DNA from 2 places in the Mesorhizobium sp. BR1-1-3 genome. Region 1 is predicted to be linked to the other one. Evidence: riboswitches for the same ligand, from Rfam matches in the RefSeq annotation. Region 1 holds a riboswitch; the other holds the start of a gene.
What was found. Region 1 has a riboswitch for cobalamin ahead of LB559_RS20590 (DUF1636 family protein). Riboswitches for the same ligand answer to the same signal wherever they lie in the genome.
Positions count from the first base shown of each region.

Region 2: another riboswitch for cobalamin. It lies ahead of bluB (5,6-dimethylbenzimidazole synthase); the one in region 1 lies ahead of LB559_RS20590 (DUF1636 family protein).

Region 1 covers NZ_JAIUIC010000009.1:111,157-116,330, reverse strand. Annotated here, with positions in the region: gene cobN (cobaltochelatase subunit CobN) at 1-685, opposite strand, end outside; gene cobW (cobalamin biosynthesis protein CobW) at 704-1,741, opposite strand; gene LB559_RS20590 (DUF1636 family protein) at 1,744-2,172, opposite strand; cobalamin riboswitch at 2,211-2,415, opposite strand; gene LB559_RS20585 (winged helix-turn-helix domain-containing protein) at 2,446-3,645, opposite strand; gene LB559_RS20580 (NADH-quinone oxidoreductase subunit A) at 3,977-4,342, shown strand; gene LB559_RS20575 (NuoB/complex I 20 kDa subunit family protein) at 4,333-4,914, shown strand; gene LB559_RS20570 (NADH-quinone oxidoreductase subunit C) at 4,919-5,174, shown strand, end outside.
Region 2 covers NZ_JAIUIC010000004.1:211,623-216,796, forward strand. Annotated here, with positions in the region: gene LB559_RS11180 (MFS transporter) at 1-993, opposite strand, end outside; gene LB559_RS11185 (TetR/AcrR family transcriptional regulator) at 1,114-1,722, shown strand; gene LB559_RS11190 (hypothetical protein) at 2,012-2,995, shown strand; partial or broken gene bluB (5,6-dimethylbenzimidazole synthase) at 3,118-3,843, opposite strand; cobalamin riboswitch at 3,846-4,026, opposite strand; gene LB559_RS11200 (histone deacetylase family protein) at 4,148-5,074, shown strand; gene LB559_RS11205 (exodeoxyribonuclease VII small subunit) at 5,078-5,174, shown strand, end outside.

The sequences.
Region 1 (5,174 bases):
GCGCTTCAACAAGCGCATCGATGGGCGCGACATCGGCGGCCAGCAGCATCGAGCGATAGAACAGGATGGGGATGATAGGAGCGTTGACGTTGTAAGCGCCAGCATTCGATAAGTCCCGCTTCTCCACAACTCCACATCCGGGCACGTAAGAACCAGCTTTCGGCACCACCACCGGGCCGATAACTTCCGCATCCTGTCCCGCCAACCCCGCCAATTTCCGCACCAGTGCGCTCATATTCGCCGGGCCGCCCTCGCGGAAATAGTCGAGCAGGCCGTCCAACTCCTCGCGCGGCAGCGTCGAGGCTTCGATCAGGCGCAGATCCTCGTCGCGGCATTCGCCGGGCAGCAGCGCCAGTTTTATGCCGCGTTCGCGGGCGGTCGAGGCAAGCTGGTCGCAGCCGTAGCGCCACCAGTCGTAGCCGCCGAGGATGCGCACGAGGATGATCTTGGCATGGCGGGCGACGCTGTCGACCCAGAGGTCGACGGACATGGGATGGCGCAGGTCGCGCAGTGCGGCCAGCCGCATCGAGGGCAGGCGGTCGGCATCGGTCCTCCACGCCGCCGCCAGTCCGGCGAGGTCGCTGTCGGTGAAGGACAGGGCCACGATATCCGCCGGCGTCTGCCGCAGATCGACCGGCTCGGCGAGGTCGTCGAGCGAGGCGGATGTCGTGGTTAGGATGTGCATCGCAATCCGTGTCCGAAATCAGCCGGCGAGTATACGCTCGATCGCCGGGCGGTTCAGCCCCTTCAGGCCGATGACGACGAGGCGCGAACGGCGGTCGTCCTGCGCGGTCCAGGCGCGGTCATAGTAATGATTGACGCGCGGCCCGACGGCCTGCAGCAAGAGCCGCATCGGCTTGCCGCCGACCTCGACGAAGCCTTTTACGCGCAGCACGTTCTCTTCTTCGGCGACCGTGGCGACACGCTTTGCCAGCTCGTCCGGATTGGCGATCGAGGCAATGTCGACGATGAACGTGTCGAAGTCGTCATGCTCGTGGTCGAATGCGCCGTCATGATGGGACTTGCGGTTTTCGATGTCGTCCTCGACGGCGAGACCGAGCCCGAGCAGCACCGAGGGATCGACCTTGCCATGCGAGGTCGGCACAATCTTCACCGCGCGGGCGGAGTGTTCGCCAATGATGGCATTGGCGCGGGCGGTGCCGGCGGCGTCCATCAGGTCGCTCTTCGACAGGATGATCAGGTCGGCGCAGGCGATCTGGTCCTCGAACAGTTCTTCCACCGGATCGTCGTGGTCGAGCGTCTCGTCCCCGGCGCGCTGCGCCTGGAGGGCCTCCATGTCGTTGGCGACGCGGCCTTCGGCCAATGCCGGTCCGTCGACCACGGCGATGACGCCATCGACGGTCACCCGGCTTTTCACGCTCGGCCACTGAAAGGCCTGGACCAGCGGCTTGGGCAGTGCCAGGCCCGAGGTTTCGATCAGGATATGGTCGACCTTCGGCGTCAGCGACAGGATTTGGTCGAGCGCCGGGACGAAATCATCGGCGACAGTGCAGCAGATACAGCCATTGGCCAGTTCTACGATGTTTTCCTCGGGGCAGGTGTCGATACCGCATCCCTTGAGGATCTCGCCATCGATGCCGATGTCGCCGAATTCGTTGACGATGATGGCGATGCGCTTGCCGCCGGCGTTTTCCAGGAGATGGCGGACCAGCGTCGTCTTGCCGGCGCCGAGGAAGCCGGTGACGACGGTGCAGGGAACGCGGGATACGGAAGTGGTCATGGTCAATCCTTCAGCATGTCGATGGGTGGAATGCGGGCCACGAGGCCGCGCTTGAGGCTATCGGGGCGGCCACGCCACGGGATCAGGCCATCTTTCGAGGTGGCGAAGAGCTTTGCGCCTGTCACGAGGTCGGCGCCGCTGGTCGCGGTCAGGTCGCCGAAGACATAGCTCCAGCAGCCGTCGCGCAGGATCGCGGCGCTGAGGCGCCGCTTGCAATTGCCAAGGCATTCGACGCTGCGGATGCGGATATCGTCGCCAGCGGCGGCGCGGCGCGTGTCGTCCGTCAGCAACTCGCCGGCGCGGGGATGAGCGTCGGAGCCGGTCTCATTGCGGCAGGAGCCGCAGACGATGATGGTGACGCCGGCCAAGGCATCATCATGGCCGGACGAAATATCCGCTGTGCCAGCCGAAAAACTGCTGTCGTGGTCCAAAGATCGGGCTCCTTGCCCGGAAACCCGCCGGGCGATCGGATTCTACAGTCGCAGACGGCAGGTCTCCTGGCTCGCGAGTCATCGCCTTGGGTAGCCGCCTTCCCGGGAATTCCCAGTGGTTTTCGGCCTTGGCTCTTCGCTTACAGTTGCGGGGACAGCCGCGGATTTGGGATTTTGCCCGGCACCGCATTCCCTCTTAGCCCTTGCCGTTGCGGGCAAGGGACCATCTGGAACCGGATTTAGGCTTTTGCGGGCGGCGGTGTCAACGCGAGCTTACGACACGGCTATGTCGGCCAGCGCCGCGCCCAAATCGCCGGCAGGCGTCACTTCGATGCGTTCGAGCCCGAGCCAACCTTGCATCTGCTTCAATTCCTCGAACAGCTCCGCAGCGGTTTCAGGCGGCGCACCGGGCTCGGCATAGGCCGCATGGACCCGCAGTATGCTGGCCGGGCGATCGGCCTTGAGGTCGACGCGCGCCACGATCCGGTCGCCGAGCAGGAACGGCAGGACATAATAGCCATACTGCCGCTTGTCGGCCGGTGTGTAGATCTCGATGCGGTAGTGGAAATCGAACAGCCGCTCGGTGCGCGAGCGCTCGAAGACGACCGGATCGAAGGGTGCCAGCAAGGCGCGGGCCCCGACTTTGCGCGGCAGACGGGCGTCCCGGTGAAGATACGCCGGCTTGTCCCAGCCTTCGACACGCACCGGCAGCAACTCGCCCGTTTGAACCAGTTCCTCCAACCGGCCTTTCATATCGGCCGGCGACAGGCGGAAATAGTCGCGCAAATCGCCTGAAGTCGCCACGCCGTGGGCGCGGGCGGAAATGCGCAGCAATTCGCGGTGCGCGTCCTCAGGCGTCGGCACCGGCAGATCGAGGATCGCCTGCGGCAGCACGCGCTCGGGCAGGTCATAGAAGCGCTCGAAACCGCGGCGGTGCGCCGTGGTGATGCGGCCGGCCCAGAACAGCCATTCGAAGGCGTGTTTGGCATGGCTCCAGCCCCACCAGCCGCCCGAACCTTTCTGGCCCTCCAGCGCGGAAGCGGCGATCGGGCCGCGCTCGGCGACCTCGCGGTAGATCTCTTCGATGTAGGCGGCGTGCTCGCGGCCCCATTTGGCGAGACCCAGATACATTTCCTCGCCCCGCTCGGCGCGCTGCATGCGCCAGCGCATCAGCGGGTATGTCTCGACCGGCAGGAAGGAGGCCTCGTGCGCCCAATATTCGAAAACCATGCGCTTGCGCGTCACGGCCGCGTTGTCGAGCAGCGAGAACGGGTAGGGGCCAAGGCGCGAATAGAGCGGCATATAATGAGCGCGCACCACCGCGCTGACGGAATCGATCTGCAACAGGCCGGTGCGGGAGAGGGTGCGGGCAAAATGCCGGCGGTCGGGCGTGCCGGTCGGGCGAGGATCGAGGAACCCCTGGGCGGCAAGGGCGATGCGCCGGGCCATCGGGAGCGAGATCTTTTCCTTCATGCAGGTATCACTTTGACGTGTTTTGACCGAGGGTCGAATGGCTGATTCCAACCCATGCTAGCAGGGTTTTGGCGGCATCCATGTCAGGAGAGAAAAGTGGAGTAAAAAGCGAAGGAAATCAAACAGGAGCGGATCGGACCAGTTTGCCGCGATATGCCGTCCAGGTCGATGTTTTGAACAAGGTTTGACTTGCTTCGCTGGAAGTGCTGCGCTAACCCTCGCCGCGTTGCAGCATAGGCCCTTAAAACGGTTCAGCGGTTAAACTGTCACGCTTCCGCATTAGGGTCCGGTGCTGTAATCAACGTGGATTGGCGCCAACGGAAAGCCGAGCATGAACGCACTCTTGAGCTCATACCTGCCCATCGTCCTGTTCATAGGCGTGGCGCTGGTTGTCGGCCTGGCGCTGCTGGCCGCGCCCTTCCTGGTGGCCTACCGCAATCCCGATCCCGAAAAGCTTTCCGCCTACGAGTGCGGTTTCAACTCGTTCGACGACGCCCGCATGAGGTTCGACATCCGTTTCTACCTGGTGTCGATCCTGTTCATCATCTTCGACCTGGAAGTAGCCTTCCTGTTTCCGTGGGCGGTGTCGTTTTCGAAGATCGGCATGCTCGGTTTCTGGTCGATGATGGTTTTTTTGGCGGTGCTGACCATCGGCTTTGCCTATGAATGGAAAAAAGGAGCGCTGGAATGGGATTGAACGACAGTTCAGGCACCCTCGTCGCGCCGAAGCCCAAGGGCATCATCGATCCCAACACCGGCAGGCCGGTGGGGGAGGACGATCCCTTCTTCCTCGAGATCAACAACGAGTTGGCCGACAAGGGCTTTCTGGTCACTTCGACCGAGGCGCTCATCACCTGGGCGCGCAGCGGGTCGCTGATGTTCATGACGTTCGGCCTCGCCTGCTGCGCGGTCGAGATGATCCACACCTCGATGCCGCGCTATGATTCGGAGCGGTTCGGCGTCGCGCCACGCGCGTCTCCGCGCCAGTCCGACATCATGATCGTCGCCGGCACGCTGACCAACAAGATGGCGCCGGCGCTGCGCAAGGTCTACGACCAGATGCCGGAGCCGCGCTACGTCATCTCGATGGGCTCCTGCGCCAATGGCGGCGGCTATTACCACTATTCCTATTCGGTGGTGCGCGGCTGCGACCGCATCGTGCCGGTCGACATCTATGTGCCCGGCTGTCCGCCGAGCGCCGAAGCGCTGCTCTACGGCATTCTTCTCTTGCAGAAGAAGATCCGCCGCACCGGCACGATCGAACGGTAAATCCATGACCGCATCCCTGAGCGAACTGTCGACCTATCTCGGCGAGAAGCTGATCGGCCGCGTGAACGAGGCTGATATCGCCTATGGCGAACTCACCATCCATGTCGAGCCGCGCGATCTGGTCGAGGTGATGACCTTCCTGCGCGACGATGCGCGCTGCCAGTTCATCTCGATCATCGATGTCTGCGGCGCCGACTATCCGTCGCGGGCCAAGCGTTTCGACGTCGTCTATCACCTGTTGTCGCCGAAGCAGAATGTGC
Region 2 (5,174 bases), on a different contig from region 1:
CGCCTCCGGCACATGCCGCTCGATCAGGCCGAAGGCGGTGATGAAGGTCGGCGAGATCGCCACGCCGCTGATGAACACGGTCAGCGCCAGCAGTGGCACGGTGTCGGCGGTGAGCGGCAACAGCGTGCCGAGCGCGACGAGGGCGACCGCGATGGCGAGCTGGCGTTGCAGCGGCGCCTTCAGGCTGAGCGCGCCGACGATGATGCCGAGCACGAACGATCCCAGCGCATAAACGCCGATGACAAGGCTGGCGGCGCCGGGCTGGGCAAGCTCCTTGGTGATCGCTACGGTGCTGACTTCCGTCGTCGCGAAGGTCGCGCCGATGAAGATCAGGGCGAAGGTGATGATCTGAACCGGCCGCAGGCGGATCGCCGAGCCGCTTGAGCCATGGTCCACCGGCCGCACTTGCGGCTCCGTCGAGCGTTGCAGGATGAAGGCCGCTGATCCGAATGCGAGAAATAATGTGCTCACCAGAACGCCGGCTTCCGGGAACAGGGCAGCACTGAGACCGACCGATAGCGATGCCCCGGCGATATAGACCAGTTCATCGGCCGCGGACTCGAAGGCGAATGCGGTGTTCATCTGCGGCCGTCCGCGGAAAATCTCTGTCCAGCGCGCCCGCACCATCGCCGGCATGCTTGGCATGGCCGCGGCCAGTAGGGCCGACACGAACAGCGTCCACACCGGCCAGTCCTGGTTGGCCGCCGCTATCAGGACGGCGAAAGCCAGCACCGCGATGATGGTGGTGGGCACGACGATTTGTGTCTGGCCCAGGCGGTCCACCAATCTCGATATCTGCGGCGCAACGAAAGCGTTGGCCAGAGCGTATGTTGCCGAGACGGCTCCGGCCAGCCAGTATTCGCCACGCGTCTGCGACAGCATCGCCACGATGCCGATGGGCGCCATGGCGATCGGCAGGCGCGCCATGAATCCGGCGGCCGCAAAGCCCTTGGCTCCGGGGGCACGAAAGATTTCCGCATAGGGATTTTGCATGAGTGGTTCCTCGACAAAGGACGATTCGGCAATTACATACGAAGCGTATGATTGTTAAATAGAGCATACGCCGCGTATGTCAATTGGCATACGTTACGTATGTGAATAGGGCCGGAAGCCATGCACAGACCCCGCAAGGAGATGATCGCCGAGACGCGCGCAAAGCTGATCGCGGCGGCCCGCCATGCCTTCGGCACAACAGGCTATGCGGAAGCCTCGATGGATGATTTCACCGCTTCGGCCGGGCTGACGCGCGGCGCGCTCTATCATCATTTCGGCGACAAGAAGGGGCTGCTGCAGGCGGTCATAGCCCAGATCGACGGCGAGATGGCGGCGCGCATCAATGAGGTCGCGTCGAGAGCGCCGACCCGCTGGCAGCATTTCGTCGACGAGTGCTCGACCTATATCGAGATGGCGCTGGAGCCGGAAATCCAGCGCATCATGTTCCGGGATGGCCCGGCCGTGCTGGGGGATCCAGCGCAATGGCCGAATGCCAGTGCGTGCATCGTGTCAATGACCGATCATCTGACCGCGCTGCAGGAGGAGGGGGTCGTTGTCTCCAGCCTCGACCCCGAGACGGCCTCGCGACTGATCAACGGAGCGAGCAGCCAGGCAGCGCAACGGATCGCCAATTCGGACGACCCCGAAGCGACGTCCAAGAAGGTGGTGACGGCGTTCAAGCAACTGCTCGAAGGCCTGCTCAAGAAGCCGGATCCGCAGTCGAATTGAAGTTCCCACCGGAGCTTTCGTGCCGGCAGCTGTTCCCGATAGGAATTTTTTCTTGACATCTGCCCTCAGCTAAGGTACATATTCGTCCATGGTGCTGATTTGCGCCGGTGACCCGCCGCACAGGCGGGTTTTTCGTTTGATGCTCCGTCAGACAACGCGCCGGCGAAAGGCTGCGAAAGAAAACCGTTGCCCCGAATTCGTCGCGCTTCGGCGTCAGGGGCCGGCAATTGACAATCGCCGGGTTGAGTTCATCTTCTTCCACCATCTCTGAGGCGGAGATTCGGGGCACATGTGGGATTTCGAGATCGGCCGGTCGGTGTCCATCATGATGCGGACCTGGCCGTTCATCTTCTTTCGTATGATCGTCTATTTCGGCATCACGCTGGCCTACATCATGGCGACCGGCACCGGTGCCTCGGTCGGCTATGGCGTCGGCCATATCTCCACCGATCCCGACGGGCCCATGTCCTTTGCCCTGTGGGGCGGCGTGGTCGGGTTTGGCATCGTCTCGATCGCGGTCTACTGGATCCGCGAATACATCCTCTATATCGTCAAGGCCGGCCACATCGCCGTCATAGTTCATCTGATCGACGGCCGCGACATTCCCGCAGGTCAGGACCAGATCGCCTACGCCAGGGATGTTGTGACCCAGCGTTTCGCCGAGGCCAACATCCTTTTCGTCGTCGACCAACTCGTCAAGGGTGCCATCCGCGCCATCACCGGCCTGCTCGGCGGTATCGCCGCCTTCCTGCCGATACCGGGCCTGAGCGGCCTGGTCTCCTTCATCAACACGGTGATCCGCCTGTCGCTGACCTATGTCGACGAGATCATCCTCGGCTACAACATCCGCATCAATTCAGCCTCACCCTTCGAGACGGCGCGCCAAGGCGTCGTGCTCTATGCCCAGAACGGCAAGGTCATGGTCAAGAACGCCGTCTGGCTGGCGGTCATCATGTGGGGCGTGTCGTTCGTCATCTTTCTGATGATGCTGGCGCCTGCCGGCGCCATTCTGTTCCTGATGCCCGGCCAGCTCGCCGGCTGGGCCTTCGTGCTCGCCGTCGTCTTCGCCTGGGCGTTCAAGGCGGCCTTCATCGAGCCTTTCGCCATCGCTTGCCTGATGCAGGTCTATTTCAAGACCATCGCGGGCCAGGTGCCGGATCCGGCCTGGGACGCCCGGTTGGCCGAGGCGTCGTCGAAGTTCAGGGAGCTCAAGGACAAGGCGCTCGCCTCCTTCGGCGGTTCGCGCTGGGGTACGGCCGGCGCCACACCCTGATCGGCCGGGCAGGTGGTGTCTGGTGAGGCAGAAACGGTGTTGAGGCGCGCCACGGTGGACTTGAGCTGTGTCTCGCCTTGCCCGGAAAACGTCTCGCTCATGATCAGTTCCGGCAGCGGCAGCCGCCGTCCCCAACCATGCGTTTCAAGGTCCGGTTTGGAAGCGAACTCGGAAACACGGCCGACGCAGAGATAGGCGATTGGCGTTACGTGATCCGGAATGGCCAACAGCCGCTTCAGCGCCTCAGCCTCGATGATGCTCACCCAGCCGACGCCAACGCCCTCGGCACGCGCGGCCAGCCAGAAATTCTGCACCGCGCAGACGGTGCTGTAGAGATCCATCTCCGGATTGTGCCAGCGTCCCAGCGGCGAACCTTTCGAGCGCTGCCGGTCGCAAGTGATGCAGATGTTGAGCGCGCTCTCGCAGATGCCTTCCAGCTTGAGCTTGCGGTACAGCGCCTGTTTTTCCGCCTCGATCGCCGGCAGTTCCTGCTCGCGCGCGGCCAGGAACAGGTCGCGCACCCTTTCGCGTCGCTCGATGTCACGAATGACAATGAAATTCCATGGCTGCATGAAGCCTACCGATGGCGCATGATGGGCGGCAAGCAGCAGCCGCGCCAGCACGTCGTCATCGATCGCGGTGGGCAGGAAATGGCTGCGCACGTCGCGCCGCGTGAACATGGCGCGATAGACCGCATCGCGCGCATTCTGGTCGAATCCATCGTCAATGGCAGCGGTCATCTGTTCCGGCATCGCTTGTCCCCTTGCGATTGCAGATTCAAAACGGTCAGAGCGTACTTTGTGCGTCCAAATGGACGCACGTCGCTCTGATGCCACCCGCCCGACCATGCGGATGACGATGCCTGCCAGGCCGGTCTTCTGGCTTGGGATCAACCCGCGTCCGGTGCCTTCCCGTCATCGACAGTGGCATTTACCGGCGCGGTCCCCCTCACAGCGTTGGGCACGCCACGGAATTCAACCGTGTTCCCGATTCTCCCGCTTGCGGCGGGCACCAGGCAGTACCAAGAACCTTACGCCGAAGCGCCGGCGAGGCCAATGCCCGCGGCGACGCGAATGGACGCAGGCGCGATTTTCCCCAGTCATCGGCCGCCCGTGCATGGCCTTTGTCGATCCGGGTCACTAGATTAGGACGATGACCACCCGTCTCTACACGCATCCGATCTTCCTCGAGCATCTCACGCCGCCCGGACATCCCGAGCGGCCCGACCGCCTGCGCGCCATCGAGCGCGTGCTCGATGAGGAAGCCTTTGCCGCGCTCGATCGTATCCAGGCGCCGGAAGGCGACGAGGCCACCATCCTCTACGCGCATCCCGCCGATTTCGTCGCCCGCGTGCGCGCCGCCATCCCCGACGAGGGGATTGCCCGCATCGATGCCGACACCACTGCCAGTCCGAAGAGCTGGCAAGCGGCGATCACCGCGATCGGCGCCGCCAACGCCGCCGTCGATGATGTCTTTTCGGGCCGCGCCGACAACGTCTTCGTCGCCGCCCGGCCGCCCGGCCATCATGCCGAAAAGACCACGGCCATGGGCTTCTGCCTGTTCAACACGGCGGCGATCGCGGCGCGTTATGCGCAGAAGAAACACGGTGTCGAGCGCGTTGCCATCGTCGACTGGGACGTGCATCACGGCAATGGCACGCAGGATATTTTCTGGGACGATCCCTCGGTGCTCTATTGCTCGACACACCAGATGCCGCTTTATCCCGGCACCGGAGCGAAGACCGAAACGGGCGCCGGCAACATCGTCAACGCACCGCTGGCGCCGCAGACCGGCAGCGAAGTGTTTCGCGATGCCTTCCTGTCGCGCGTCCTGCCCGCGCTCGACAATTTCGCGCCCGACCTGATCATCATTTCGGCCGGGTTCGACGCGCACCACCGCGATCCGCTGGCCGAGATCAATCTGACCGAGGATGATTTCGATTGGGCGACCGGCCAGCTGATGCAGCGCGCGGCACGCCACAGCGGCAACCGGCTCGTCAGCCTGCTCGAGGGCGGCTACGATCTGCAGGGATTGGCATTTTCGGTCGCCGCCCATGTCGGGCGACTGATGAAAGGATGAACGATGGCTGGTGAGACCAACGAAGACGTCAAGGCGATGAGCTTCGAGCAGGCACTCGATGCGCTGGAGAAGATCGTCGATGATCTGGAGCGTGGCGACG